Linked DNA regions of Rhodovastum atsumiense. The protein of the gene in region 1 interacts with the protein of each later gene in a pairwise test. Links are inferred from orthologs where the notes say so. Each region holds a gene or a part of one and is shown in the gene's direction. Other genes may lie near its edges.

Region 1 (14,800 bases):
CGGACGGCATCGTGGCCGGCGCGGCGGCGCTGGACGTGACCGTGGCCGAGCACGCCGCGGCGGCGGGGCTCGCCGGGCTCGAATTCCTGTCCGGCATCCCGGGCACCATCGGCGGCGCGGTGGCGATGAACGCCGGCGCCTTTGGCAGCGATGTCGCCGGCACGCTCGACTGGGCCGAGATCGTGACACGGTCGGGCGAGAAGCGGCGCTGCGGCGTGCACGAGCTCGGGCTGAGCTACCGCCATTCCTCCCTGCCGCCCGGCGGGGTGGTGGTGCGGGCCCGCTTCCGCGCCCAGCCCGGCGATCCCGCGACGATCGCCACCCGCATCGCCGAGATCCGCGCGCATCGCGAGGCCACCCAGCCGGTGCGCGCCCGCACCGGCGGATCGACCTTCCGCAACCCGCCCGGAATGAAGGCGTGGGAGCTGATCGAGGCCGCCGGCTGCCGCGGCCTGGCGCGCGGCGGGGCGCAGGTGTCGACGAAGCACTGCAACTTCCTGATCAACACCGGCGGTGCCACCGCCTCCGACATCGAGGGGCTGGGCGAGGAGGTCCGTCGCCGCGTGCGCGAGGCCAGCGGCGTGGAGCTGGAATGGGAAATCAGGCGGATCGGGGTGCCGGGCGCCCCCGCCGGTCCGGCCACGCTCCCGCACAAGGAGAACGAGACATGACCCGGGTCGCGGTTCTCTACGGCGGCATCTCGACCGAACGCGAGGTCTCGCTGGCTTCGGGACAGCAGGTGGCGCGGGCGCTGCGCGAAGCCGGCTACGAGGTCGTGCCGGTCGAGGTGGGCGATGACCTGCGCGCGGTGATCGCGGCGCTCGATCCACGGCCGGACGTGGTGTTCAACGCCCTGCACGGGCGGTTCGGCGAGGATGGCGCGATCCAGGGCGTGCTCGACTGGCTTGGCATCCCCTACACCCATTCCGGGGTGCGGGCCTCGGCGCTGGCGATGGACAAGGGCGCCGCCAAGGCGGTGTTCGCCGCCGCCGGGCTGCCGGTGCCGCGCGGCCGGGTGGTCGATGTCGCCGCCCTGGAGCACGCCGATCCGATGCCCCTGCCCTATGTCGTCAAACCATTGAACGAAGGATCCTCGGTCGGGGTCACGATCCTGCGTGAAGGGGACAACCGCCGTGCTTCCGTTGCGTCGGGATGGCACTGGGGAGCGCAGGCGATGGTGGAGGAATACATCCCCGGCCGCGAGCTGACGGTGGGCGTAATGGGCGAACAGGCGCTGGCGGTGACCGAGATTCTTGCCAGCCACAGTTTTTACGATTACGAATCGAAATATGCGGATGGCGGCTCGCGCCATGTCGTCCCGGCCGCGATTCCCCCTGAAACCACGGCGCGCGCGCTGGAGGTGGCCGTTGCAGCCCATCGTGCTCTTGGCTGCCGTGGCGCAAGCCGGGCGGATTTCCGCTATGATGACACCGCGGGCGAACCCGGCCGGCTGGTGCTGCTGGAAGTCAACACCCAACCTGGCATGACGCCGACCTCGCTGTTGCCCGAGCAGGCTGCCTATCGCGGCATGAGCTTCCCGCAGCTTTGCGCCTGGATGGTGGAGAACGCCGCATGTCGCGCGTGAAACCCGCCCCCCGCACCAGGCCGGGTACCGCCTACCCGGCTTCGCGCATGCCGGACCGGCCCGGCTGGTGGCGCCTGCTGTGGAAGCGGCAACGCTGGCTGGTGCGGCCGGGACTGGCGCTGCTCGGGCTCGCCGCGATCGGCGGCGGCGGCTACGTCGCGGTGCAGTCGATCGGCCAGGGCGAGAGCTTCCGTGAACGGTTCGGCCATGCCACGGCGCATCTGGGCCTGCGCGTGCAGCAGGTGACGATCGAGGGCCGCCAGAAGACCCCCGAGCCGTTGCTGTGGGCGGCGCTGGGCGTGCGCACCGGCGAACCGATCCTCGGCTATTCCATCGACGCCGCGCGCGCGCGCATCGAGCGCATCAACTGGGTGCAGAGCGTCACCGTGGAACGGCGCCTGCCCGGCACGATCCGCGTGCAACTGCAGGAGCGGCGCCCCTTCGCCGTGTGGCAGTTGCACGGCAAGTTCACCCTGGTCGACCGCGGCGGCGAGGTGGTGACCGATTCCGACGTGGCCTCCTTCGCCCGCGACGTGCCGCTGGTGGTGGGCCCGGGCGCCCCGGCCGCGGCGGCGGCGCTGATCGACGCGCTCGCCGTCTATCCGGAGATCATGTCGCGCATGGTCGCCGCGGTGCGGGTGGGCGAGCGGCGCTGGAACCTGCGGATGAACAACGGCGCCGACGTGCTGCTGCCGGAAGGGGCGGAGGCGCCGGCCCTGGCCAAGCTTGCCGAGATGCACGCCAACCTCGCCTTGCTCGACCGGCCGCTGCAGGTGGTGGATCTGCGCCTGGCCGACCGGCTGGTGGTGCGTCCCCAGCCGCAACCCGACCGCACCGACCCCAAGGACGGCAAGCCCGTGCGGAAGTCGACATGATGCAGCATGGCATGAAAGGCGCGACATGAACGACATGTCACGGCGCGTGCCACCGCCGGCCCTCGATCCGCCCGAACCGCCGGCGCGCAACCGGCCGCGCCCGTCCGGCGCCTTCGGCGTGCTCGACATCGGCACCACCAAGATCGTCTGCATCATCGGCCGGGTGGAATCGGATTTCACCCTGCGCGTGCTGGGCTTCGGCTGGCAGAAGGGCCGCGGCGTACGCGGCGGCGGCATCACCGACATCGAGGAAGCCGAGCGCGCCATCCGCGCCGCGGTCGGCCAGGCGGAGGAGATGGCGGGCACGCGGCTGCGCGCGGTCACCGCCAACCTCTCCTGCGGCCAGCCCGAGAGCCGGCTGTTCAACGTGCAATGGCCGGTGGGCGGGCGCGCCGTCACCGACAGCGACATCCGCCGCGTGCTGCTGGAAGGCCGCGCCCGGGCGCTGTGCGAGGGGCGCGAGATCATCCACGCCCTGCCGCTCGCCTTCACCGCCGACGACATGCAGGGGGTCGCCGATCCGCGCGGCCTGCACTGCGAGACCCTGAGCACCCGGCTGCACGTGGTCGATGCCGTCTCCACCGCGCTGCGCACGCTCGGGGCGGCGATGGCACGCTGCGACCTGGATGTGGCGGAGCTGGTCTCCGCGCCGATGGCGGCGGGCATGGCGACCCTGGTCGAGGACGAGAAGCAGCTCGGCGCCACCGTGCTCGACATGGGCGGGGGCACCACCGGGATGGCGGTGTTCGCCGAGGGGCAGTTGCTGCACACCGCGCAACTGCCGGTGGGCGGCGTGCACGTCACCAACGACATCGCCCGCATCCTCTCCACCCCGGTGGCTCATGCCGAGCGATTGAAGACGTTGTACGGGAGCGCGCAGATTTCTCCCGACGACGAGCGTGAGATGCTGCCCGTGCCGCTGGTCGGCGAGGAGGAACATCAGATCGCCAAGGTCCCACGCAGCATGGTGGTGAACATCATCCGGCCTCGGCTGGAAGAAACGTTCGAAATGGTGAAGGAGCGGCTGGATGGCTCGGGCCTGGGGAGGGTTGCCGGAACGCGCGTGGTGCTGACCGGCGGGGCAAGCCAGCTTTCGGGTGCGCGCGAGATGGCGGCACGCATCCTCGGACGGCAGGTGCGACTGGGGCGCCCGACCTCGGTACGCGACCTGCCCGATTCGGCAGCGGGGCCGGCCTTCGCGACGGCCGTTGGACTGCTGGCCTGGGCAGCGGGTGAGGGCCGCACGCTGCACGGCATCGATCTGGAAGCCGAACGACAGGGCGGGTGGATGCGCCGTGTCGTCGATTTCCTGCGAGAACGACTGTGACGAAGGCGCGAATCGAGCTCACATTTGCAATCGGAACCCCAAGAAGGGGGGAGAACGGATGACCCTGAACCTGACGATCCCGCAGAACCTGCACACCGACTTCACCCCGCGCATCACCGTGATCGGGGTGGGCGGTGGTGGCACGAACGCCGTGGACAACATGATCGCCATGAACCTTCAGGGCGTGGAGTTCGTGGTGGCCAACACGGATGCACAGCAATTGCTGCATTCGACCGCCAACCGGCGCGTTCAGCTCGGCCCGCACATCACGCAGGGGCTTGGCGCCGGCGCCAAGCCGGAGATCGGCCGCGCCGCCGCCGAGGAAGCCGCTGACGAGCTGTACCGCCATCTCGACGGGGCGCACATGGTGTTCATCACCGCCGGCATGGGCGGTGGCACCGGCACCGGGGCGGCACCGGTGATCGCGCGCATGGCCCGTGAGAAGAACATCCTCACGGTCGGCGTGGTGACCAAGCCCTTCACCTTCGAGGGTCAGCGCCGCGCGCGCGCCGCCGACGAAGGCATCAACGAGCTGCAGCAATACGTCGACACGCTGATCGTCATCCCCAACCAGAACCTGTTCCGACTGGCCAACGAGCGCACCGGCTGGAAGGAAGCCTTCAAGATGGCCGACAACGTCCTCTACATGGGCGTGCGCGGCGTCACCGACCTGATGGTCGCCCCTGGCCTGGTCAATCTCGACTTCGCCGATATCCGCACCGTGATGGCGGAGATGGGCAAGGCGATGATGGGCACCGGCGAGGCCGAGGGCGAGAACCGCGCCATCCGCGCCGCCGAGGCCGCGATCAGCAACCCGCTGCTCGAGGACACCAGCATGGCCGGCGCGCGCGGCCTGCTGATCAACATCACCGGCGGCGAGGACATGACGCTGTTCGAGGTCGACCAGGCCGCGAACCGCATCCGCGAGGAAGTCGACGAGGAAGCCAACATCATCTTCGGCTCGGCGGTGGACGACACGCTGAACGGCAAGATCCGCGTCTCGGTGGTGGCGACCGGCATCGACACCCCGTCGCAGAAGGTGGCGGAGAAGCCGAAGCTGGTGGCGGTGGCCGGCGGCGCGGCGAGCGCGGTCGCGAGCGCCTCGGCCGGGGCCAATGGCGCGCCGCTCGGCGTCATGGCCGCCCCGCCCGTCTCTCCGCGCCCGGGCGTCCCCGGCGCCTCGCCACAGGCCCGCCTGCAGCCCTCGCGGCCGGTCATCGCCGCCGGTCCGGGCCCGCGCCTGGCCGGCGGCGCGGCCGTGGCCACCGCCCATGCCGCACCGGTGATGGCGGCGGAAGCCGAGCCGGTGGCCGCCGCGCATGGCTACGAGGAAGAGGCCGAGCCGGCTGCCCCGGCCCGGCCGCACGTGGTGCCGCAGCCCCGCGCGGCGGCGCCACGCCCGGCCTATGGCGAGGCGGAAGCGGCGCAGCCGCCGCGCAAGAGCCTGTTCGGCATCGTCACCGGCGCGATCCGCGGCAGCCTGCCGGCGCAACCGGGGGCCGCTCCGGCCACCAGCCAGCGCACCGACCCCTCGCTGCACGAAGCCCCGCGCGAAGCACCGGTCCGGGCCAATGTCCGGCAGGCAGCCGGCGAGGAAATGGGCATCGACATCCCCGCCTTCCTGCGCCGCCAGTCTTCCTGACCACCCGGCCAACCGCCTGCCCTTCCCCCCGGGATGCGAAGCCCTCGCATCCCGGGGGTTTCATTTCCGCTCTTTCGCATTGCAGCACCACCCCGCCATATCCGCGCCATAATTGCTGTAAGATCAGGTGGTTGCGGTGAAATATTCAGCAATAATCATTGACTGGAACGGTCCATCCGTCCCCCCTAGCTTCCCCGTCACGGCGCAGCAGGCGCCGGCCTGACTGCAAAGCCCCATGCAGGAGCGGCCCTCCGGGCCTGCCTTGCGGACGGGCGGGGACCGACGGGAAAGACCGACACGATGGATGGGCTGCCGCAGACATTTCGCCTGGAGACCGCCGCCTTCGGCGCCGCGCCGCGCCTGGCGGGACTCGGCTTCGGCATGCAGCGCACGCTCCGCAATGCCATCTCCTGCGTCGGCGTCGGGCTGCATTCCGGCCGCAAGGTATCGCTCTCTTTGCGCCCCGCGCCCGCCGATACCGGCATCGTGGTGCGCCGCACCGACCTCGGCATCGACATCCCGGCGCGCTGGGACAACGTCGTCGACACCCGCCTGTGCACCGTGCTCGGCCTGCCGGGCCAGCCGGCGCACCGGGTCGGCACGGTCGAGCATGTGCTGGCCGCGCTCGCCGGGTGCGGCGTGCATAACGCCGTGCTGGAAGTCGATGCGCCGGAGATGCCCATCCTCGACGGCTCGGCGGCGGCCTTCGTGTTCCTGATCGACTGCGCCGGCATCGTCGAACAGGACCAGCCGCTGCGGGCGATCGAGGTGCTGCGGCCGGTGCGGGTCAGCCAGGGCGACGCCTACGCCGAATTGCGCCCGGGCGTGCATGGGTTCGACATCGCCGGCTCCATCGCCTTCGAGGCCGAGGCGATCGGGCGACAGGCGCTGACCCTGCGCCTGTCCGAGACCAGCTTCCGCACCGACCTGGCACGGGCGCGCACCTTCGCCCTGGCCGCCGAAATCGACAGCCTGCGGGCCGCCGGCCTCGCGCGCGGCGGCAGCCTCGACAACGCCGTGGTGGTGGACGGCGCCCAGGTGCTGAACCCGGCCGGCCTGCGCATGCAGGACGAATTCGTCCGCCACAAGCTGCTCGACGTGGTCGGCGACCTGTCGCTGGCCGGCGCGCCGCTGCGCGCGCGCCTGCTGGCGCACCGCCCCGGCCATGCGCTGAACAACCGCCTGCTGCACGCGTTGTTCGCCGATGCCGCCAACTGGCGCTTCGCCCCGCAGCCTGAGCCGCTCGCGAGCTGGCACGCCGGCCTCCCCGCCGCGGCGGCGCCGGTCTGATCGCGGGCGCTGCCGGCTTCGCCCGTGGCGCCGGCATGCTATAAGCGCGCGGTTTCACAGCTTCGGTGATGCACTTGAAGACGCCCCGCCGCGCGGCCCCGCTTTCTCGCTCCGTCGTCCTGCTGGCCGCCCTCGCCGTCCCGCTCGGGGCCTGTTCCACTCTCGATGCGCTCAATCCCTGGTCCGGCAAGCCGGAGGAACTCGAGGTCAAGCAGGATCCCTCCACCATCCCGGTGGAAGAGCTGTACAACCGTGGGATCGACGCCCTGAACCGCCAGAACTACGGCACAGCGGTTCAGCAATTCGACCAGATCGAACAGAACTACCCCTATTCGACCTGGACGGTGAACGCGCAGCTCATGCAGGGCTATGCCGAGTATCTGCGCAACCACTACACCGACGCGATCGGCGTGCTCGACCGCTTCATCCAGTTGCACCCGGCCCACCGCGACATCGCCTATGCGTATTATCTGCGCGCGCTCTGCTATTACGAGCAGATCGCCGATATCCGGCGCGACCAGAAGGCCACGCAGGAAGCCATGGGCGCGTTGCAGGAAGTGGTGAACCGCTTCCCCGACAGCGCCTATGCCCGCGATGCCCGGCTCAAGATCGACCTCGCGCGCGATCACCTCGCGGGCAAGGAAATGGAAGTCGGACGCTATTACCAGCGGCAGCGGCTCTATACCGCCGCCATCGGACGGTTCCAGCGCGTGGTCGATGATTTCCAGACCACCAACCACGTCCCGGAGGCGCTGCACCGGCTGACCGAGATCTACCTGACCCTTGGATTGGTGGACCAGGCCCGCAAGACCGCCGCCGTGCTCGGCCACAACTATCCGGGCAGCGAGTGGTACGAGGACAGCTACAACGACCTCACCCGCAGCGGCGAGGTCGACCAGGCCGGCAACCCGACCACCGCGCCCCAGTCCAAGCCGGGCTTCTTCGGGCGCGTGTTCGGCACCACGTTCTGACCGCAACGGGACCGGCCCGTGCTGACCGCGCTCTCGATCCGCGACGTTGTCCTGATCGAGCGCCTTGATCTCGGCTTCGGCGCCGGGCTGACGGTGCTGACCGGCGAAACCGGTGCCGGCAAGTCGATCCTGCTCGACAGCCTGGGCCTCGCCCTCGGGGCGCGGGCCGAGTCGGGGCTGGTGCGCCACGGGGCCGAACAGGCCTCGGTCAGCGCCGCCTTCCAGCCGCCGCCCGGCCATCCGGCCTATGCGTTGCTGGCCGAGCAGGGTCTCGCGGCCGAGGACGAGCTGGTACTGCGCCGGGTGCTCAGCCGCGACGGGCGCTCGCGGGCCTTCGTGAACGATCAACCGGTCGGGGCGGCCCTGCTGCGCCGGCTTGGCGGGTTGCTGGTCGAGGTGCAGGGCCAGCACGACCAGATGGGGCTGGCCGACCCGGCCGGCCATGCGGCCTTGCTGGACGCCTTCGCCGTGCCGCCGGCGCTGCGCACGGGCGTCGCCGAGGCATGGCGGCGCTGGCGCGCGGCGACCACCGCCCTGGCCGAGGCGCGCGAGGCAATGGCAACGGCCCAGCGTGACGAGGACTGGCTGCGCCACGCCGTCGAGGAACTCGCCGCGCTGCAGCCCGAGGCCGGCGAGGAAGAGCAACTCGCCACCGAACGCCAGGCGCTGCAGCAGGGGGAAAAACGCGCCGAGGCGATCGCCGCCGCCCTGGCCGAGCTGACGCCGCGTGACCGCCGCAGCGCCGGACCGGCCGCGGCGCTGCGGGCGGCCGGACGGGCGCTGCAGCGGCTGACCCCCGCCGGCACCGCCAGCGGCGAGAACCCGGCCGCCCCGGCCCTGGCCGCGCTGGAGCGCGCCGAGGAAGCGCTGGCCGAGGCGGAAATGCTGCTGGCCCGGCTGGCCGCCGATGCCGATGCCGATCCGCGCCGGCTGGAAGCCACCGAGGAGCGGCTGTTCGCGCTGCGCGCGGCGGCGCGCAAGCACCAGGTGACGGTGGCGGAGCTGCCGGGCCTGCGCGAGTCCCTCACCGCCCGGCTGGCGGCGCTGGAGACCGGAACGGCGCGGGTGGCGGAGCTGGAAGCAGCCGCGGTGGCGGCGCGCGCGACCTATGTCACCGCCTGCGAGCGCCTCTCGGCGGCCCGCCGCGCCGCGGCGACGCGGCTCGACCAGGCGGTCGCGCGCGAGCTGCCGCCGCTCAGGCTCGACAAGGCGCGCTTCGTCACCGGCCTGACCCCGCTGGAGGAATCCGGCTGGGGCGCCGCGGGGGCCGAATCGGTGCAGTTCCTGATCGCCACCAATCCCGGCCAGACCCCGGGGCCGCTGGCCCGCATCGCCTCCGGCGGCGAGCTGTCACGGCTGATGCTGGCCCTGAAGGTGGTGCTGGCCGGTGCTTCGCCAGTGCCTACGTTGGTATTCGATGAGGTCGATTCCGGCATCGGCGGCGCCACCGCCGCGGCCGTGGGGGAACGGCTCGCGCGGGTGGCGGAGCAGGTGCAGGTGCTGCTGGTGACGCACAGCCCGCAGGTGGCGGCGCGCGGCCTTGCGCATCTGCGGGTGGCCAAGGAAGTGGCGAAGGGGCGTGCGCAGACGCTGGTGGAAAAGCTGCAAGGTCCGGCCCGGCGGGAAGAGATCGCGCGCATGCTGGCCGGCGAGACCGTCACCGAGGCGGCACGGGCGGCGGCCGACAGCCTGCTGGTCGGCGTCGGCTGAAACGCGGCCGGCCGGCCGCCGGGGATCAGGCGACGACCACCCGGTTGCGCCCGGTACGCTTGGCTTCATAGAGCGCGACATCGGCGCGGCGCACGACATCATCGGGACGGTTGTCACCCGAGTTGGGCAAGGCGAGGCCGATGCTGACGGTCACGCGCACGGTCTGGCCTGCGTTCTCCACCAGCCTGCTTTCGATCGACTCGCGCAGCCGCTCGGCGATCATCAGGGATTTATCGGCATCGGTATCGGCCAGCAGCACCAGGAACTCCTCGCCGCCCCAGCGGACCGTGACATCCGCCTCGCGGGTCCTTTCGCGACAGAGCCACACCAGCATGCACAGCACCGCGTCGCCGGTTTCATGGCCATACTGATCGTTGACCTTCTTGAAATGGTCGCAATCGACCAGCAGCACCGCGAAATTGCGCCCGTAATGCTGCCAGCGCCGGAACTCCTCGTTCAGCCGCTTCTCGCCGGTGCGGCGATTATTGGCCCCGGTCAGCGGATCGGTGGTCGCCAGCGTCATCAGCTTGGCTTCCGCCTCCTTGCGCCCGGTCAGGTCGCGCGTCACCAGCACATAGCCGCCAACCTCTCCATCCTCCGCCGGCAGCGCCGTCGCGGCGGTGCTGCACCAGAAGAGATCGGTGTTCTTGCGCTGCCCCCACCCCTCGAATTCCGCCGCCCCGTTCTGCCGGGCCTTGGCGAGCAGGGACGATGCCCGGTGCGCGCCGATGCGGCCGGGGGTGAACAGGATCGAGATCGACGCCCCCACCACGTCTTCCGGCTGCCAGCCGCCGAGACGCTCGAGCGAGCGGTTCCACGCCTCGATGCGCCCCTCGCGATCCACCGTGCAGATCGCGCAGTCGCGCAGATTGTCGAAGATGGCCCGGAACCGCTCTTCATCGGCATGGATGCGCCGGTTCTGCTCGACCTGCGCGGTGACATCCTGCACCACCGCCATCAGGGTATCGGCATTCACCCGGTCGAGGCCGAAACTGAGCACACGGCGCGTGCCAGGCAGCGACAATTGCGCCTGCGCGCAGATCGGACCGGCCTGCGGGTGGGCGGCCACGCGGTCCGGCAGATCGGGGAAGAGGCCACCGAGCATGCGGAAGAGATCCCCGCACTCCCCGTCCGGGGCAAGCGGGGCCAGCAACTGCATGGCCATGGAATTGGCCAGCAGGATCTCCCCATCGGACCGCAGGCGGATGATGCCGATCGGGGTGGCGTTCAGGAATTCGAGCAGGTCCTCATAGGAGCCCGCGTGCTGCAGCAGGTTCCCGGACGCGTCGACCATGGTCCGAGCCTCCATCTCAGTGGTTGCCTCAGCGGTTCCGGCGCGACACGTTCCCACGCCAACGCCATGACCAAAGTTCGCAACAGGATTCAAATCCACCAGGCAACATCGCGGTCACCGCCCCCGCCTGCATGATCGGCGTTCGATCCACCACAAGCCACCCAACGCCAACCCAAGTCAACGAAGGAGTATACTAAATATGAATGTTATCTTCCTTTGCAATATCCCTCGGTGCCGTCACGGCATTCATTGATTTACATATCCATATAAACAATAAGCGGCACGAAAAACTTATGAATGCGCAACTTATTTCAGTTGAAGATCTGACCGAGGCCGATGCCCGGGATGAGCTCGCCCGCCTCGCCGCCGAGATCGCGCGCCACGACCGCGCCTATCACGAGCGCGACGCGCCAGAGATCACCGATGCCGAGTACGATGCGCTGCGCCGGCGCAACGCCGCCATCGAGGCGCGCTTCCCCGCCCTGGTGCGGGCGGATTCGCCACAGCACCGGGTCGGTGCGGCGCCGGCCGGCGGCTTTGCCAAGGCCCGCCATGGCGTGCCGATGCTCTCCCTCGACAATGCCTTCAGCCCGGACGACTTCGCCGAATTCTGCGAACGGGCGCGACGCTTCCTCGGGTTGAAGGACGAGCGCCTGGCCTTCGTGGGCGAACCGAAGATCGACGGCCTGTCGGTGTCGCTGACCTACGCGGGCGGACGGCTGGTGCGCGGGGCGACGCGGGGCGACGGCAACGAAGGCGAGGACGTCACCGCCAATGTGCGCACCCTGGCCAGCATCCCGCTGCGGCTGAAAGGCGCAGGCGTGCCGGACCGCATCGAAATCCGCGGCGAGGTGTTCATGACCAAGGCCGATTTCCTCGCGCTCAATGCCGCGCAGGAGCAGGCCGGGCAGAAGATCTTCGCCAATCCCCGCAACGCCGCCGCCGGCAGCCTGCGCCAGTTGGATGCGCGCATCACCGCCAACCGCAAGCTGTCGATGTTCGCCTATGCGCTGGGCGAGGCCAGCGAGGTGCCGGTCGATACCCACTGGCACTGGCTGGAGCGGCTGCAGGAATGGGGCTTCACCGTCAATCCCTTATCGAAACAACTTACCGACGCCGCCGACGCAGCGGAGTTCCAGGCCGGGATCGGCGCGCAGCGCGCCGCCCTGCCCTATGACATCGACGGGGTGGTGTACAAGGTCGACGATCTCGCCCTGCAACGTCGCCTGGGCTTCGTCGGTCGCGCGCCGCGCTGGGCGATCGCCTGGAAATTCCCGGCCGAACAGGCGACCACGGTGCTGGAAGGCATCGACATCCAGCTCGGGCGCACCGGCGCGCTGACCCCGGTGGCGCGGCTGCAGCCGGTCAATGTCGGCGGCGTGCTGGTGCGCAACGCCACCCTCCACAACGAGGACGAAATCGCCCGCAAGGACGTACGCATCGGCGACACGGTGGTGCTGCAGCGCGCCGGCGACGTCATCCCGCAGATCGTCGCGGTGGTGGCGGAGAAGCGACCGGCCGGCGCCGTCCCCTATGTCTTCCCCGATCACTGCCCGGTCTGCGGCAGCCTCGCCCTGCGCCCGCCCGGCGAGGTGGTGCGGCGCTGCACCGGCGGCCTGACCTGCCAGGCCCAACTGGAGGAACGACTGATCCACTTCGTCTCCCGCCCCGCCTTCGACATCGAGGGACTCGGCGAGAAGACCATCCGCGAATTCCACGCCGACGGCCTGATCGCCGGCCCGGTCGACATCTTCGCCCTGCCCGACCACGAAGCGAAGATCGCCCGCCGCGAGGGCTGGGGCGAGGTGTCGGCGCGCAATCTCTCCCGCGCCATCCGCGAGCGGCAGACCATCCCGCTGGCCCGCTTCATCTACGCGCTCGGCATCCGCCGCATCGGCGAGGCGAACGCCAAGCTGCTCGCCCGGCACTACGGCAGCTTCGCCACCTGGCGCGCGCAGATGCAGGACGCCGTGCAGATCGGCTCCGAGGCCCGCAGCGACCTCGGCAGCATCGTCGGCATCGGCCCCGCCATCGCCGAGGAACTGGCGGATTTCTTCGCCGAACCGCGCAACGTCGCCACGGTGGACGCGCTCGCCGCGGTGCTGACCATCACCGACGCCGCGCCGGCGAACGCCGCCGGCGAACTGGTGGGCAAGGTCATCGTGTTCACCGGCACGCTGGAAACCCTGACCCGGCCGGAAGCCAAAGCCATGGCCGAGAAACTGGGGGCACGGGTCACCGACAGCGTGTCCAGGAAAACCGACCTGGTCGTGGTCGGCGCGGATGCCGGATCCAAGGCCCGCCGCGCCGCGGAACTGGGCGTGCGCATCTTGACCGAGGCGGAATGGCGCGAACTTGTTGCTGCCAGTTCGTAACTGTATAATGACGTTATCGTGCGTGACGTAAAGTCAACGGCGTGTCAGATTGCCATACAACCGTGAGTCGGGACCCGTCACGCGAGATGAACAGCCCAGAGCGCGAGCACGGCTGCAGACAGCCACGGAGCGTGGTGTTGCGCGTGCTGATCGTCGAAGACAGCCCAACGGTCTCGACCGCGATCGCCGCGGCGTTGCGCGATGCCGGGATGGAGACGCATGTCGTGGCCAGCGGCGCCGCGGCGATCGCGGAAAAATCGGTGTTCCGGCCGGATGTCGCGCTGCTCGACCTGGAACTGCCCGATGTCAACGGCCTGGAACTGGTGGCGCGCTTCGCCCAGGATGCGGATTGCGGCATCATCGTCGTCACCGTCGACGGAGCTGAACAGGCGCGGATCACCGGGCTCGAAACCGGTGCGGACGACTACATCGTCAAGCCGGCCCCGCTGCGCGAACTGGCCGCCCGCATCCGGGCGGTGCACCGGCGCCTCTCTCGCCCCGATCCCGAACCGGACCCGGCCGCCCCGCGCGGCCCGCTGGTGACGCTCGATTGCGCCCGCCGCCTGCTGAGCGGCCCCAACGAGGAAAACATCGCCCTCACGGAAGCGGAAACGGCGGCGCTGGAAGCCCTGCTGGACGCCGACGGGGGCAGCGTCTCCCGCGAATGGCTGAGCCAGACGGCACTGAAACGCTCGCTGCACGCCGATGACCGCAGCGTCGACCAACTGGTGCTGAAACTGCGGCGCAAGGTGGCCTCGGCGGGTGCCTCCGACCGGACCATCCTGTCGGCCCGACGCCACGGCTACGTCATCCCCGACCCCGCCCAGTTCCGCATCCTGCCGCCACGGATCGGATAAGCGCGGGGCGCTGCCCCGCCCCCGCCAGAGGCTCCGCCTCTGGACTCCGGCAGGGGCCGAAGGCCCCTGCACCCCACTTATTCGGTTCCTGGGAGGGGGGCCGTCCTCGCCGGTGACGGGTCCGTACCGGTTCGCCCCCCTCCCAGGAACCGAATTGGGATCCAAGGGCCTTCGGCCCTTGGTGGAGGTCCAGGAGGCGAAGCCTCCTGGTGGGGTCGGGGGCAACGCCCCCGGCTATCCGGCCAGTGCCGCGCAGGCCGCCTGGAGCCAGGCCCGTGGCGCCGGATCGAGATGCGGTCCCACCGTGGCGACGACGTAGGCGTGATAGGTGTCCAGCCAGAGGATCTCCTCGGCTGTCAGCAGATCACGATCAATAAGGCGGCGGTCGAAGGGCGCGAGGGTCAGCGTCTCGAAGCGCAGGAAGGGTTTCTTCGCCCCCGGCAGCTCGGCCGGCTGCACCAGTACCAGGTTCTCCAGCCGGATGCCGTATTCGCCGGGCGCGTAGAACCCGGGTTCGTTGGACAGGATCATGCCGGCCGCGATCGCCACCGGCTTCGCCGCGCGGGAAATACTGACCGGTCCTTCGTGCACCGAGAGATAGCTGCCGACGCCATGGCCGGTCCCGTGGTCGTAATCGAGGCCGGCGCGCCAGAGGGCGCTGCGGGCGAAGGCGTCGAGATGGGGGCCGGCCACCCCCTGGGGGAACACCAGGGTGGCGAGGGCGATATGGCCCTTCAGCACGCGGGTGACGCGGTCGCGCAGTTCCGCCGGCGGGGTTCCGGGCCCGGTCCAGACGGTGCGGGTGATATCGGTGGTGCCGTCCGCGTACTGGGCGCCGGAATCGATCAGGTAGGGTTCGTCGGGCCGGATCGGC
Region 2 (14,912 bases), 580 kb from region 1 along the record:
GGGTGACCGGGCGGCTGAACGCCTTCAGCCCGCATTCGAAGAAGATCCACATCGACATCGACCCGTCCTCGATCAACAAGAACGTTCCCGTCGAGGTCTCCATCGTTGCCGACGCCGGCCGCGCTTTGGCCGCGTTGCTTGCGGCCTGGGACGCCGACACGACGGAGTCCGACCGCGCCGCGATCACCGGCTGGTGGCGGCAGATCGATGCGTGGCGGGGCCTCGATTGCCTGCGCTTCAACCAGTCCAACGAGCGCGGCGCCATCATCAAGCCGCAATACGCGGTGCAGCGCCTGTATGAACTGACCCGCGAAGCCTCGATGCGGTCCGGGCGCGAGACCTACATCACCACCGAGGTCGGCCAGCACCAGATGTGGGCCGCCCAGTTCTTCAAGTTCGACCGGCCGAACCGCTGGATGACCAGCGGCGGCCTGGGCACCATGGGCTACGGCCTGCCCGCCGCCATGGGCGTGCAGATCGCCCATCCCCAGGACCTGGTGATCGATATCGCCGGCGAGGCCAGCATCCTGATGAACATCCAGGAGCTCGGCACGCTGGCGCAGTACCGGCTGCCGGTGAAGCTGTTCATCCTGAACAACGAGTACATGGGCATGGTGCGGCAGTGGCAGGAACTGCTGCACGGCAGCCGCTACTCGGAGAGCTACTCGGCCGCGCTGCCCGATTTCGTGAAGCTCGCCGAGGCCTACGGCATGGTCGGGCTGCGCGCCCGGTCGGCCGACGAACTGGACGACGTGATCCGCACCATGATCGCCTCGGACCGGCCGGTGATCGCCGATATCGCCGTCGACCAGAAGGAAAACTGCTACCCGATGATCCCCTCGGGCGCGGCCCATAACGAAATGATCCTGGGCAGCGAGCACGCGGGCAGCGTCGCGGGCGTGACCGACGAGGGCAAGGTCCTCGTCTGATCGATCCCGGCCGGACCGCCTTCCTGCCCCGCGCATCCCGCATCGTCGCGCCGCCCCGGGTTTCCCCCGGGGCGCCGGCGGGCACAGCAACGAGACCACCATGCCTCAGGACAACACGAATTCGTTCCGGTCAGCGACCATTTCCGTGCTCGTGGACAACGAGCCGGGCATCCTGGCCCGCGTGGTCGGCCTGTTCTCGGGCCGCGGCTACAACATCGACAGCCTGACCGTGGCGCCGGTCGAGGCCGACGGCAACCGCAGCCGCATCAACATCGTCACCTCCGGCACCGAGATGGTGATCGAGCAGATCAAGGCGCAGCTCGACCGCCTGGTGCCGGTGCACCGGGTGGCGGATCTGTCCCAGGACGGTCCGCATCTCGCCCGCGAGATGATGATGATCAAGGTGATCTGCCCCCATAAGGAAAACGGCGGCTACGAGCGCGCCGAGGCGCTGCGGCTGGCCGACGCCTTCCGCGCCCGGGTGGTGGATGCCTCCACCGAAAGCTTCGTCTTCGAGATGACCGGTGATACCGCGAAGCTGGATGCCTTCATCGAGCTGATGCGCCCGCTGGGGCTTGCCGAGATCTCCCGAACCGGCGTAGCCGCCATCGCACGCGGCACGCGGGTGATCTGAACCCGCCTCCGCCCGGCCGCATCGACTTCCCAACTGAAGGAACGAGCCCCATGCGCGTCTATTACGACCGCGACGCCGACGTGAACCTGATCAAGGCCAAGAAGGTCGCGATCATCGGCTACGGCAGCCAGGGCCATGCCCATGCCAACAACCTCAAGGACTCCGGCGTCGCCGAGGTGGTCGTGGGCCTGCGCGCGGGGTCCTCGGGCGTGGCCAAGGCCGAGGCCGCCGGCCTGAAGGTCATGGACCCGGCCGAGGCCGCCAAGTGGGCCGACGTGGTCATGGTGCTGACCCCCGATGAAGGGCAGGGCGACCTCTATCGCGACAAGCTGGCCCCGAACCTGCGCCAGGGCGCGGCGCTGGCCTTCGCCCACGGGTTGAACATCCACTTCAACCTGATCGAGGCGCGGCCTGACCTCGACGTGTTCATGATCGCGCCGAAGGGCCCTGGCCACACCGTGCGCAGCGAATACCAGCGCGGCGGCGGCGTGCCCTGCCTGGTGGCGGTGGCGCAGAACCCCTCGGGCAACGCGCTGGAGATCGCCCTCTCCTACGCCTCGGCGATCGGCGGCGGCCGCGCCGGCATCATCGAGACCACCTTCAAGGAAGAATGCGAAACCGACCTGTTCGGCGAGCAGGCAGTGCTCTGCGGCGGCCTGGTCGAACTGATCCGCGCCGGCTTCGAGACCCTGGTCGAAGCAGGCTACGCGCCGGAAATGGCGTATTTCGAGTGCCTGCACGAAGTGAAGCTGATCGTCGACCTCATCTACGAGGGCGGCATCGCCAACATGAACTACTCGGTGTCCAACACCGCCGAATACGGTGAATACGTCACCGGGCCGCGCATCATCACCGCCGAGACCAAGGCCGAGATGAAGCGCGTGCTGACCGATATCCAGACCGGCCGCTTCACCCGCGACTGGATGCTGGAGAACAAGGTGAACCAGGCCAACTTCAAGGCCATGCGCCGCCGCAACGCCGAACACCCGATCGAGCAGGTCGGCGAGAAGCTGCGCGGGATGATGCCCTGGATCGCCAAGAACAAGCTGGTGGACAAGAGCCGGAACTAAAAAGAAGAAAAAAGAAAGGTCCAGGGCTCTGCCCTGGACCCGGCGTCGTGCGCAGGCACGCATTCGCGTGACGGCCACAAGGCCCCTGCACCCCAGTCTCGCTGCGCGGCGGGGGGGTTAGCCTACGCCTTCGGGGTGGCCCAGGACTTCGGGGTTCACCGTGTAGCCTGGGTCGAGGCGGCCATCGATGAAATCGAGCAGGTTCATCACCGCCCGGTGCGACATCTTGGCATAGCACTCGAGCGGGGCGGCGGCGTTGTGCGGGCTCAGCACCACGTTCGGCAGCTTCAGCAACGGATTGTCGGCCATCGGCGGCTCGCGCACCAGCACGTCGATGCCGGCGGCTTCGATGATGCCGCCCGCGAGCGCCCCGGCCAGCGCCGCTTCGTCCACCAGCCCGCCGCGCGCGGTGTTGATCAGCCAGGCGGTGGCCTTCATGCGCTCGAGGAAATCGGCGTTGACCATGCCCCGCGTGGTGCAGTCCAGCGGCGCGTGCAGGGTGACGATGTCGGCCTCCGGCAGCGCCGCCCACAGATCCGGGGCGGGGATGTAGCCGTCGGCGGCGATCCGGGGGGTGGGGAAGGCGGGGTCGGTGACCATCACCTGCATGCCGAAGGCGGCACAGAGCCGGGCCACCCGGGTGCCGATCCGGCCATAGCCCACCACCAGCACCCGCTTGCCCGCCAGTTCGTGCATCCGCCGCCCGGTCTGGATCATCCAGGTCCCGGCTCGCACGGAATTGTCGTACTCGACGGCCCGGCGGGCGAGCATCAGCATCAGCATCAGCGTGTGCTCGGCCACCGAAAGGTCATTGGCGCCGTTGGCGACGCTGACCAGCACGCCGCGCTTGCTGCAGGCCGGGATGTCGATGGCGTCGAAGCCGACCCCGAAGCGGCTGATCACCCGCAGCCGCTGGGCGGTGGCCAGCAGGTCCTCGTGGACCCGTTCCAGCCCCACCATGATGCCGAAGGCGTCGCGGATATGCGCGGCCAGTTCCTTCTGCAGGGGAGGGCCGCGGAATTCATGGGTCAGGACGGTCACCGAGACGTCCTCGCGCGCCTCCAGCAGGGCCATCGCCTCGGGATGCAAGGCGCGGCAAAACACCAGCTTGTGCATGGACGAAGATCCCCTCACGTCATCGGCGGATGCTTGCATCATCCGGGCGCCGCCGCTACGGTGATCCCATGTTTCACCCCGCAGGCATCGTTGGCCGTTCCGCTCGCGCATCCGCGCGCGGCCTGCTGCGTCTGCCGCTCGGCCTGCTCCTCCTTCGACTTAGCCGCCCCTGGGCGTGACGTCCGGCCGCGTGCCGGTCACAGCTCAGGGGAACCCCTGAGGCTAGGTTCGATCATTCTCGAGGAGCACCGACATGTCCTTTACCCATCCCAATTTCGGCACGCTGGACGACAGCCGGATCATCATCTTCGACACCACGCTGCGTGACGGCGAGCAGTCGCCGGGCTTCTCCATGAACCTGCAGGAGAAGCTGCGCATGGCCGAGGCGCTGGCCGAACTGGGCGTGGACGTGATCGAGGCCGGCTTCCCGATCGCCTCCCCCGGTGACTTCGAAAGCGTCCAGTCGATCGCCAAGGCCATCAAGGGGCCGGTGATCTGCGGCCTGGCCCGCTCGGGCCGCGCCGACATCACCCGGGCCGGCGAGGCGATAGCGCCGGCCGAGCGCAAGCGCATCCACACCTTCATCAGCACCAGCCCGCTGCACATGAAGTACAAGCTGCGGATGGAGCCGGAGGCGGTGCTGCAGGCGATCCACGACAGCGTCACCCTGGCCCGGCAGTACACCGACGATGTGGAGTGGTCGGCCGAGGACGGCAGCCGCACCGAGCCGGATTTCCTGTGCCGCGCCACCGAGACCGCCATCCGGGCCGGGGCCACCACCATCAACATCCCGGACACGGTCGGCTACGCCCTGCCCGAGGACATGGCGCGCATCTTCAGCATGCTGCGCGAGCGCGTGCCCGGCGCCGACCGGGTGATCTTCTCCGCCCACAACCACAATGACCTGGGGCTGGCGGTCGCCAACACGGTGGCCTCGATCCGTGCCGGGGCGCGGCAGGTCGAGTGCACCATCAACGGCATCGGCGAGCGGGCCGGCAATGCGGCGCTGGAAGAGATCGTGATGGCGCTGCGCACCCGCCATGACGCGGTGCTGGCCCGGCCGCAGGTGGCGAGCGAGAAGATCCTGAAGACCTCGCGCCTGCTGTCGGCCATCACCGGCTTCGACGTCCAGCCCAACAAGGCGATCGTCGGTCGCAATGCGTTCGCCCACGAAAGCGGCATCCACCAGGATGGCATGCTGAAGAACGCCGCCACCTACGAGATCATGACCCCGGAGAGTGTCGGCTGGACCAAGTCCAACCTGGTCATGGGCAAGCATTCCGGCCGTGCCGCCTTCCGCGACAAGCTGCGGTCCCTGGGCTATGGCGAGATCGGCGACAACCAGTTGAACGACGCTTTCCGCCGGTTCAAGGAGCTGGCCGACCGCAAGAAGGTGGTCTACGACGACGACATTGCCGCCCTGGTCGAGGACGAGGTGATGCGCGAGCACGACCGCATCCGCTTCGTTTCGCTGGATGTGCGCACCGGCAGCAAGGCCAAGCCCAGCGCCGAGCTGGAGCTGGAAATCGACGGTGTGGTGCACAGTGGCAAGGAGACCGGCGACGGACCGGTGGACGCCACCTTCAACGCGATTCGTTCCTTGTTCGCGCATGATGCCACGCTGCGCCTGTTCTCGGTCGGTGCCATCACCGAGGGCACTGACGCGCAGGCGCGGGTCACGGTGCGTCTGGAGGAAGAAGGCAAGATGGTGGACGGCCAGGGTGCCGACACCGACACCATCGTCGCCGCCGCCCGGGCCTATGTGCATGCGCTCAACAAGCTGCTGGTCAAGCGCACGCGGACTGAGCCCGAAGCCCTGAGCGCCTGAGTTTTGGGGTCCAGGGGCCTGATGGCCCCTGGTGGAGGTCCAGGAGGCGAAGCCTCCTGGCGAGGGCGGGGCAGCGCCCCGCGCTTACGGTGCCGTCAGCGCCCCGCCCAGTGCTCCGACCCCGCCGCCGATCAATGCCCCGGTCCCGGCATTGTGTCCTGTTAGCGCCGCCGCCCCGGCCCCCGCGCCCGCGCCGAGTGCCCCGCCGGTAACGCCCCGCGTCAGTGGGCTGCTGCCGCAGCCGGCGAGTGCGAGCCCGAACCCTGCCAGCAGGGTGGCCGTGAGGAATGCTTTCGTCATGGCTGCCTTTCCTTCAGCGGTGTCGTCATTTTCCCCGAAACGCACGGAAACGGGCAAAGTCGTGTCATGGCCACGGCCAGGGCATGGCGGTTTGCTCGCAAACGCGCGAGCATGACCCTTGCCCCCGAGGGATTGCGCCGCTAAGCCCTTCGCCTTCCACGCCCCCTGAGAAGGTTCTTCCCGAGATGTTCTCCCGGTTGCTCGGCTTCATGTCAGCCGACATGGCCATCGACCTCGGCACCGCGAACACGCTGGTGTACGTCAAGGGGCGCGGCATTGTGCTGAACGAGCCCAGCGTGGTGGCGATCGCCGATGTCCGCGGCAAGAAGCAGGTGCTCGCGGTCGGCGAGGAGGCCAAGCAGATGCTCGGCCGCACCCCCGGCAACATCCAGGCCATCCGGCCGCTGCGGGACGGCGTCATCGCCGATTTCGAGGTGGCCGAGGAGATGATCAAGCACTTCATCAACAAGGTGCATAATCGTCGCGGCTTCGCGTCCCCGCTGATCATCGTCTGCGTCCCCTCCGGGTCCACTGCGGTGGAACGCCGCGCCATCCAGGAAAGTGCGGAGAGCGCCGGCGCGCGCCGGGTGTTCCTGATCGAGGAGCCGATGGCGGCGGCGATCGGGGCCGGGCTGCCGGTCACCGAGCCCTCGGGCAGCATGATCGTGGACATCGGCGGCGGCACCACGGAAGTGGCGGTGATCTCGCTTGGCGGCATCGTCTATTCCCGCAGCGTGCGGGTCGGTGGCGACAAGATGGACGAGGCGATCATCAACTACATCCGCCGCAACCATAACCTGCTGATCGGCGAGAGCACCGCCGAGCGGATCAAGATCGACATCGGCGCCGCCTCCCTGCCGTACGAGGACGAGGAAGGCCCGTACCGCGAGGTGCGCGGCCGCGACCTGATGAACGGCGTGCCGCGCGAGGTGGTGGTCAGCCAGCATGCGATCGCCGAGAGCATGGCCGAGCCGGTCAACCAGATCGTCGAGGCGGTGAAGGTGGCGCTGGAGAACACCCCGCCCGAGCTGGCCGCCGACATCGTCGACAAGGGCATCGTGCTGACCGGTGGCGGCGCCCTGCTCAACCGGCTGGACCAGGTGCTGCGCGACTCTACCGGCCTGCCGGTGATGGTGGCCGAGAACCCGCTGCAATGCGTCGCCCTCGGCACCGGCCGCGCGCTCGAGGAAACCAAGCGCCTGCGCAACGTCCTGACGTCGATGTACTGATCGCACCGCCCGTCGCACGCATCCGGGCGGCGATGCCGCTCTCTCCGGGGAGAGGCCGGCCGCCGGTGGTGCCTGCACGGGAATGGTTGACAGTCTCCACTGGTCCTTCATGCATGGGTGGCATCCGGTGTGGCTCCTGCCCTAGTTTGGGGCCGGTCACCGTGGAAGCTGGCAGGATGCAGCCTTGATCCGGCTCTCGATCCCCGTGCGGCAGGCGCTTTCGAAGCTGACCCTGCCGGTGCTGATCGCGGCGGCGTTCGGCCTGATGCTGCTGGGCAAAGCGGATACCGTGATGGCCGAGCGCCTGCGCACGATGCTGGCCGACGCGCTGGTGCCGATCTGGGGCGTGCTGGCCGAGCCGGTCAGCCGCGTGCGTGACGCCGCCGAGGACGCACGGCACCTGCTGACCCTGGTGCGCGATAACGCCCGGTTGCGCGAGGAAAACGAACAACTGCGCAAATGGCAGGCGATCGCGCTGGCCCTGGACGCCGAGAACGCGACGCTGAAGGCCAACCTGCACTGGATCCCCGATCCCGCGCCCAGTTTCGTCACCGCGCGCGTGGTGGCCGATGCTGGGGGGGTCTATGCCCGTGCGGTGCTGCTCTCGACCGGGCCGAAACATGGCATCACCAAGGGGCAAATCGCCCTGGATGACCGCGGCCTGGTCGGACGCGTCACCGAGGCCGGCACCCGCAGCGTCCGCGTACTGCTGATCACCGACATGAACAGCCGCGTCCCCGTGACCCTGGAAAGCAGCCGCAGCCGCGCCATGCTGGCCGGCACCAACGGCCCACGGCCCCGCCTGATGTACTGGCCCGAGAACACCCCCCCGGTGGAGGGCGAGCGCGTGGTCACCAGCGCCGAGGCCGGCGCCTTCCCCGCCGGCCTGCCGGTGGGCATCGTCCGCCTCAGCGCCCAGGGCGTGCCCGAAGTCGAGCCCGCGGCCCGGCTCGAGCGGCTGGAGATCGTGCGCCTGTTCGACTACGATCTGCATGGGGTACTGCCGCCCGAAGTGGTCGCCCCCCGCGCGGCCGAGCGAAAGCGCTGAAGCGATGGACCGCGAGCCTGGCATCCGCCCGCGCCAGAGTCTCGGCCGACGGCTCGACGTGGTGGCCCGCCGCAGCTTCCCGGTGGCGACAACCGCACTGCTGCTGCTGCTGACCGCAGGGCCACTCGAATTGCCCGCCCAGGCCCAGTTGCAATGCGCCATGGTGCTCGGCTGCGTGTTCTTCTGGTCGCTGTTCCGCCCCGCCTCGATGCCCCCTGCTTCGGTGTTCGCACTGGGATTGCTTGCCGACCTGCTTGGCTTCGCGCCGGTCGGTGTTTCCGTGCTGACCTTGCTGATCACCCATGGCATCGCCTTCCATTCCCGCCGGGTGCTGGCACGTCAGGGATTCCTGCTGGTGTGGATGGCCTTCCTGGGCATCGCCGCCGGTGCGGCTGCCTTGCAATGGGGACTTATCTCGCTGCTGACCTTCCGCCTGCTGCCGGTGGGGCCGGCCATCTTCCAGGCCATCCTGTCGGCCGGGCTGTACCCGCCCCTGGCGGTGCTGCTGACCCGGTCCCACGTTACCCTTGCGGAACCGGCGCGAGCGTGAACGTTTCCTTCCAAGGAAGGAAGGCCAGGGCGCTGCCCTGGACCTGCCAAGGGCCACAAGGCCCTTGGATCCCATTCTCGCTGCGCGGCACAACGAGGCGATCATGAGGCGCGAGGCACAGCGGACGGGAGTGTTTACCCGACGGGCCCTGCTGGTGGCGACGGGGCAGGTGGGGGTGCTGGGGCTGCTGGGGGCCAAGCTGTACCAGGTCCAGGTCGTCGAGGGCGCCCGCTACGCCACGCTCGCCGAAAGCAACCGGATCAGCGCACGCCTGGTGGCGGCCCCACGGGGACGGGTGCTGGACCGTTTCGGCGTCGTTGCGGCTGGCAACGAGCTGAACTGGCGGGCCTTGCTGGTGGCGGAGCAGACCGAGGACGTCTCCGCCACGCTCGACAATTTCTCCCGCATCGTGCCGCTGGCCGATCACGAACGGGCCCGCATCGAACGCGAGATGCGCCGGCACCGCCGCTTCGTGCCGATCTCGGTGCGCGAGTTCCTCTCCTGGGAAGAAATGGCGCGCATCGAGGTGAATGCGCCCGACCTGCCCGGCATCCTGGTCGATGTCGGCACCACGCGGATGTATCCGTTCGGCCCGACGCTTGCGCATGTCATCGGCTATGTCGCCCCGCCCAACGAGAACGATGTCGCCGATGATCCGATGCTGTCGCTGCCGGGCCTGCGCATCGGCCGCGCCGGCATCGAGAAATGGCACGACAAGCCCCTGCGCGGGCGGGCCGGGGCGGTGCAGCTCGAGGTCAACGCAGTCGGCCGGGTGATCCGCGAACTCGACCGGCAGGAAGGCGTGAAGGGCCAGGATATCGGCCTGAGCATCGATACCGAACTGCAGAAGGCGGTGCTGGAACGGCTCGGCGACGAGAGCGCCAGCGCCGTGGTGATGGATTGCCGCACCGGCGAGGTGCTGGCGATGGCGACCAATCCCTCGTTCGATCCGACCCTGTTCAATTCGGGCGTGTCGCAGGCGCAATGGGCGGAATGGACGCGCAATCGCCGGGCGCCGCTGATCAACAAGGCGGTCGCCGGCCTCTATGCGCCGGGCTCCACCTTCAAGATGGTGGTGGCGCTGGCGGGGCTGGAAGCGAAGGTGATCTCCCCCACCGACCGCATCAATTGCCCCGGGCACCTGGATCTCGGCGACACCCGCTTCCACTGCTGGCGCAAGGGCGGCCATGGGCTGCTCGACGTGCGCAGCGCGATCAAGCATTCCTGCGACGTCTTCTTCTACGAAGTGGCGCGGCGCGTCGGCATCGACCGCATCGCCGCGATGGCGAATCGTTTCGGCCTGGGCGTGAAGCTGCCGATCGAACTGCCGGGCGCGCGCCAGGGCCTGGTGCCGACCCGCGCCTGGCGCATCGGCCAGGGCCATCCGTGGAATCTCGGCGACACCATCGTGCATGGCATCGGCCAGGGGTTCCTGCAGCTGACGCCGCTGTCGCTCGCGGTGATGACCTCGCGCATCGCCACCGGCCGGGCGGTGCAGCCGCACCTGACCCGCAGCATCGGCGGCGTGCTGCAGGCCGGCGCGCGGCCCGAGGACTGGCCGCTGCTCGGCATCGCCGACCGTGACCTTGGGATCGTGCGCGACGGCATGTGGCAGGTGGTCAATGACGGCGGTGGCACCGCGACGGTGGCGCGGCTCGCGATCCCGGGCGTGCAGCTCGCCGGCAAGACCGGCTCGACGCAGGTGCGCCGGGTCTCACGCGAACAGCGCGAGAAGGGCTTCAAGTCGGAGACGCTCGCCTGGGAATTCCGGCCGCATGCGCTGTTCGTGGCCTATGCCCCGTATGACGCGCCGCGCTACGCGATGGCGATCGTGGTCGAGCACGGCAATGCCGGGGCCGCGGCGGCGGCGCCGGTGGCGCGCGACATCATGACCGTGGCGCTGACGCGCGACCCGCTGGGACGGCGCGATCCGTCGCAGCGCATGGCCGACATGCCCCCGAAGGAGCCGGGGCGGTGAGCGTGTTCGAGCGGCGGCTGATCCGCGAGACCTCGTTCGGACTGACCGGCAAGCTGTGGCGCATTCCCTGGCTCTATGTGCTGCTGCTCTGCACGCTCGCCGGGGTCGGCTATGTCGCGCTCTATTCGGCCGCGGGCGGATCGTCCGAGCCCTATGCCGCGAAGCACATCCTGCGCTTCGCCTTCGGGCTGGGGCTGATGCTGTCGATCGCGCTGGTGGATATCCGCTTCATCGCCCGGCTGTCCTGGCTCGCCTATGCCGGCGGCGTCCTGCTGCTGGTGCTGGTGCTGCACATGGGCCATGTCGGCAAGGGGGCGCAGCGCTGGATCGAGATCGGCGGGATGCAGTGGCAGCCCTCGGAACTGATGAAGATCGCGCTGGTGATGGCGCTGGCTTCCTGGTTCCACAAGGCATCCTGGGAACGGATGGGCAATCCGCTGTTCCTGATCCCGCCGGCGATCGCGCTGGCGGTGCCGGTGGTGCTGATCCTCAAGGAACCGAATCTCGGCACCGCGGTGATCACCGCCGTGGTCGGAGGGACGGTGTTCCTGGGGGCGGGGCTGCGCTGGTGGAAAGTGGGGCTGGGCGTGGCCGGCGTCGCGGCGGCCGCGCCGATCGCCTACAACCACCTGCACGACTACCAGCGCGCCCGCATCACCACCTTCCTCAATCCCGAGAACGATCCGCTCGGCGCCGGCTACAACATCATCCAGAGCAAGATCGCGCTCGGCTCGGGGGGGATGTGGGGAAAGGGCTACCTGCAGGGCACGCAGGGCCACCTGAACTTCCTGCCGGAGAAGCAGACCGACTTCATCTTCACCATGATCGCCGAGGAATTCGGGCTGGTGGGCGGGGTCGCGGTGCTGGTGCTGCTCGGGCTGATCATCCTGGGCGGGATGGCGATGGCGCTGCGTTGCCGCCACCAGTACGGGCGATTGGTGGCACTTGGCATCAGCATGAATTTCTTCATGTACGTGTTCGTGAACATCGCCATGGTGATGGGCGCGATCCCGGTGGGCGGGGTGCCGCTGCCGCTGGTCTCGCATGGCGGTTCGGCAATGATCACGGTGATGGCGGGATTCGGGCTGCTGCTGTCGGTGCACGTGCACCGCGACGTCGAATTCGGCGAGGGGCGGGACGAGGTGTAGCGTGCTGCCCGTCCCTCGCCATCCGCCTTATTGCGCTTTTGCCCAGGCGTCGTAGCGGGCGCGCGTCTCCGCATTCGGCGGATAGAGCCCCGGCAGCGGGACACCTTTTTCGACCTCGGACATGATCCAGCCTTCCAGCCGTTCCTGCTCGACCGCGGCCGCCACCACCTGATCGAGCAGCGCCTGCGGGATCACCACCGCGCCGTCCTGGTCCACTACCACCACGTCGTCGGGAAACACGGCGACCCCGCCACAGCCGATCGGTTGCTGCCAGTCGACGAAGGTCAGGCCGGCGACGGAAGGCGGGGCGGCGGCGCCGCGGCACCAGACCGGCAACCCTGTCCCGAGCACGCCCGCGACGTCGCGCACCACGCCGTCGGTGACCAGTGCTGCGATGCCGCGCTTGGCCATGCGCGCGCACAGGATGTCGCCGAAGATGCCGGCATCGGTGATGCCCATGGCATCCACCACGGCGATGCAGCCTGGCGGCATGGCCTCGATCGCGCCGCGGGTGGATTTCGGCGAGGACCATGATTCCGGCGTGGCCAGGTCTTCCCGCGCCGGGACGAAGCGCAGCGTGAAGGCGCGCCCGACCAGCCGGGGCTGGCCGGGCCGCAGCGGAGCCGGGCCGCGCATCCACACGTTGCGCAGCCCCTTCTTCAGCAGCACGGTGGTGAGGGTGGCGGTGGAGACACCGGCGAGCGCCGCTTCGGTCCTGGCATCCAGCGTCATGGCGGTTTCCTTCTGGGGCGAGTCACGTCAGCTTCGCCCAACCGACCGGAGCTGTCGAATGCGCATGGCGATGGGCACCCTGTCTGCGACGATGCCGGACTGGTCGCCTCGTTGCTTTCGCCCGATGCCGCGATTGCGCTACATCGCGCCGGCGGTCAGCGGAAACGGCGCGAAGGAGGAATGATGGACTCGACGGAATTGGCGAAGGACGGCATCGAGCATGCCCATGGCGGCGGGCATGCCCATGGCGACAGCGGCGCCCGCCGCGTGGCCGTGCTGATCGCGGTGCTCGCGGCCATGCTGGCGATCGCCGAGATGGGCGAGAAGGGCTCGCAGAATGCCTATCTGACGCATCACATCCAGGCCGCCGACAACTGGGCGTTCTTCCAGGCCAAGAACATCCGCGCCACGGTCCAGCGCGCGGCCGCCGAGGTCATGGACAGCCTGCCCAATGCCGATGACACCGTGCACAAGCGGGCCGAGGCGGCGCGCACGGAGGCGGCGCGGCTGCGGGATGATCCGGTGGCCGGTGACGGCAGCAAGCAGATCGCCGAGAAGGCAAAGGCCGAGGAGCATCAGCGCGAGGTTGCCTTCCACCGCTACCATCTGTTCGAGCTGGTGGTCGGGGCGCTGCAGATCGCGATCGTGCTGGCCTCGGTCTCGGTGGTCACGCGGGTGATGCCGCTGGCCTGGAGCGCCGGCGCCATCGGCGGCGTGGCCGGGCTGTTCGGCCTCGCGGTCGCCGCCGGGCTGGTTTAGCGGACCCGTCCTGTCCGTGGCTGCGGCGGAACGGCCCGCCGCAGCCACGGCATCAGGATTCGCATTCGGCGATGTCGGCGAGGCGCTCGCGGTCGAGCAGCTTCACCACGTTCGCCCCGGCCAGCTCGATCAGGTCCTCGCGCCGGAACATGCTGAAGGTGCGGCTGGTGGTCTCGATGGTCATGCCGAGATAGTCGGCGATGTCGAGGCGGCTCATCGGCAGGCGGATCATGTCGTCCTTGCCGGCCCGCCAGATCAGGAAGGTCGCCAGCCGCTCGCGTGAGGTCTTGCGGCCGAGCAGCAGGATATGCTGCTGCGCCGCGAGCAGTTCCGAGGACATGCATTCCAGCAGGGCCGGTTCCAGATCCGGGCAGCGGGCGAGGATGTCGCCGGAGGATGCCAGGCGAAACTGCTGCACCAGGACATCGTCCACGGCCTCGGCATCGGTGGCGTAGGAAGTGCCGGCGGAAAAGCCGATATAGGCGCCCGGATCGGCGAAGCCGGTGATCTGGCGCCGCCCGTCCGGCAGCAGCTTGAACAGCCGCACCATCCCGGACAGCAGGCGGAAGCCCAGCCTTGCCGGGGCGCCGTCATGGAACACGCATTCGCCGGCGGTGAAGCGCCGCTCGCAGCAGGTGTTTCCGGGGCGCGCCGCGGCGGGTGATGGTCCTGACAGGCCGGGATCCAGGAAGTCCAGCAATCCCGTCAGGGCCGTCGATTCCCTGGGACGAAGACCGTCAGCCTGGATCGCAGCAACGCCGTGCATGTCGGTGTTCCTTGCGGGCCTCCCCGCGCTTTGCGCTCCCTTAGCCGGAAGCGGGATCGTTGTGCCAGGAAAAATTCACGAATACGTGACAGTAAGGTCCGTTTCGGGTTTCGCGAGCATTGGATGCGGGATATTTAAACATTTGGATACATTGTCATGCCGAAAGGCATGCCGGGGGCGCAGGGCAATTTCGTCTTGCCCGATGCTGCAATATGTTCGGGAAAGATTTTTCCGGCCGGGATCATGGCAGGGAGATCCAGGCCGGAAGGTCGTGCTGCGGCGCAACAGCATCTGTCATCGCGAAGGCAGCATTAACTGGCCGGCGGAGCGCGTCAACCACACCGCCGGGCGATCTGGTCCCGCGCCTCCGTCAACCGCAGCAACGCCGCCTCACACGTTCAGGTCGGCGAACCTCTTGCCGGCAGCCACCATCTCGCGCAGCAGTGGTGCCGGTTCCCAGCCGATCCCGTCACGGTCGTGCATCGACTCGATGCGGCGCAGCATCTCGGGCAGGCCGATGCCGTCGGCCTCGTGCATCGGCCCGCCACGCCAGGCGGGATAGCCATAGCCATGCACCAGCACGACATCGATGTCCGAGGGGCGCTGGGCGATCCCCTCGGCGAGGATGCGGGCGGCCTCGTTCACCATGGCCGCGTGCACCCGGCTGATGATCTCGTCCGCCGCCACCGGATGGCGGGTGAGGCCGCGTTCGGCCGAGGCGCGCTCGACCAGCCCGGTCACCACCGGGTCGATCTCGCGCCGGCCATTGGCATGCAGGTAGAAACCGGCGCCGGTCTTCTGGCCGAACCGGCCAAGCTCGCAGAT

The links.
Region 2: the proteins of ftsA (region 1) and NBY65_RS06880 interact in binary tests that used the Escherichia coli proteins (3 or more experiments, as listed by UniProt). The link is inferred for Rhodovastum atsumiense from one-to-one orthologs.

The regions. Positions count from the first base shown.
Region 1 is NZ_OW485601.1:959,522-974,321, forward strand. What follows is about bases 1,754-4,636. They hold ftsA (cell division protein FtsA), read left to right. Parts: upstream 1,754-2,485; coding sequence 2,486-3,787; downstream 3,788-4,636. Other genes in these bases: NBY65_RS04160 (cell division protein FtsQ/DivIB), read left to right, coding at 1,754-2,460; ftsZ (cell division protein FtsZ), read left to right, coding at 3,846-4,636. Also shown: murB (UDP-N-acetylmuramate dehydrogenase), read left to right, coding at 1-671; NBY65_RS04155 (D-alanine--D-alanine ligase), read left to right, coding at 668-1,585; more of NBY65_RS04160, read left to right, coding at 1,573-1,753; more of ftsZ, read left to right, coding at 4,637-5,429; lpxC (UDP-3-O-acyl-N-acetylglucosamine deacetylase), read left to right, coding at 5,730-6,719; NBY65_RS04180 (outer membrane protein assembly factor BamD), read left to right, coding at 6,788-7,690; DNA repair protein RecN, read left to right, coding at 7,709-9,400; NBY65_RS04190 (sensor domain-containing diguanylate cyclase), read right to left, coding at 9,426-10,694; NAD-dependent DNA ligase LigA, read left to right, coding at 10,988-13,069; NBY65_RS04200 (response regulator transcription factor), read left to right, coding at 13,156-13,926; NBY65_RS04205 (aminopeptidase P family protein), read right to left, coding at 14,161-14,800. UniProt on the Escherichia coli protein: Essential cell division protein that assists in the assembly of the Z ring. May serve as the principal membrane anchor for the Z ring.
Region 2 is NZ_OW485601.1:1,535,505-1,550,416, reverse strand. The notes cover bases 5,090-8,084. They hold NBY65_RS06880 (rod shape-determining protein), read left to right. Parts: upstream 5,090-6,062; coding sequence 6,063-7,106; downstream 7,107-8,084. Other genes in these bases: mreC (rod shape-determining protein MreC), read left to right, coding at 7,291-8,084; NBY65_RS06885 (hypothetical protein), read right to left, coding at 5,662-5,877; NBY65_RS06890 (2-isopropylmalate synthase), read left to right, coding at 5,090-5,577. Also shown: NBY65_RS06910 (acetolactate synthase 3 large subunit), read left to right, coding at 1-929; ilvN (acetolactate synthase small subunit), read left to right, coding at 1,030-1,563; ilvC (ketol-acid reductoisomerase), read left to right, coding at 1,614-2,633; NBY65_RS06895 (NAD(P)-dependent oxidoreductase), read right to left, coding at 2,751-3,749; more of NBY65_RS06890, read left to right, coding at 4,003-5,089; more of mreC, read left to right, coding at 8,085-8,154; NBY65_RS06870 (rod shape-determining protein MreD), read left to right, coding at 8,159-8,704; mrdA (penicillin-binding protein 2), read left to right, coding at 8,808-10,682; rod shape-determining protein RodA, read left to right, coding at 10,679-11,830; NBY65_RS06855 (ribonuclease activity regulator RraA), read right to left, coding at 11,858-12,562; NBY65_RS06850 (DUF4337 domain-containing protein), read left to right, coding at 12,746-13,321; NBY65_RS06845 (helix-turn-helix domain-containing protein), read right to left, coding at 13,374-14,087; NBY65_RS06840 (3-hydroxyacyl-CoA dehydrogenase NAD-binding domain-containing protein), read right to left, coding at 14,478-14,912. UniProt on the Escherichia coli protein: Forms membrane-associated dynamic filaments that are essential for cell shape determination. Acts by regulating cell wall synthesis and cell elongation, and thus cell shape.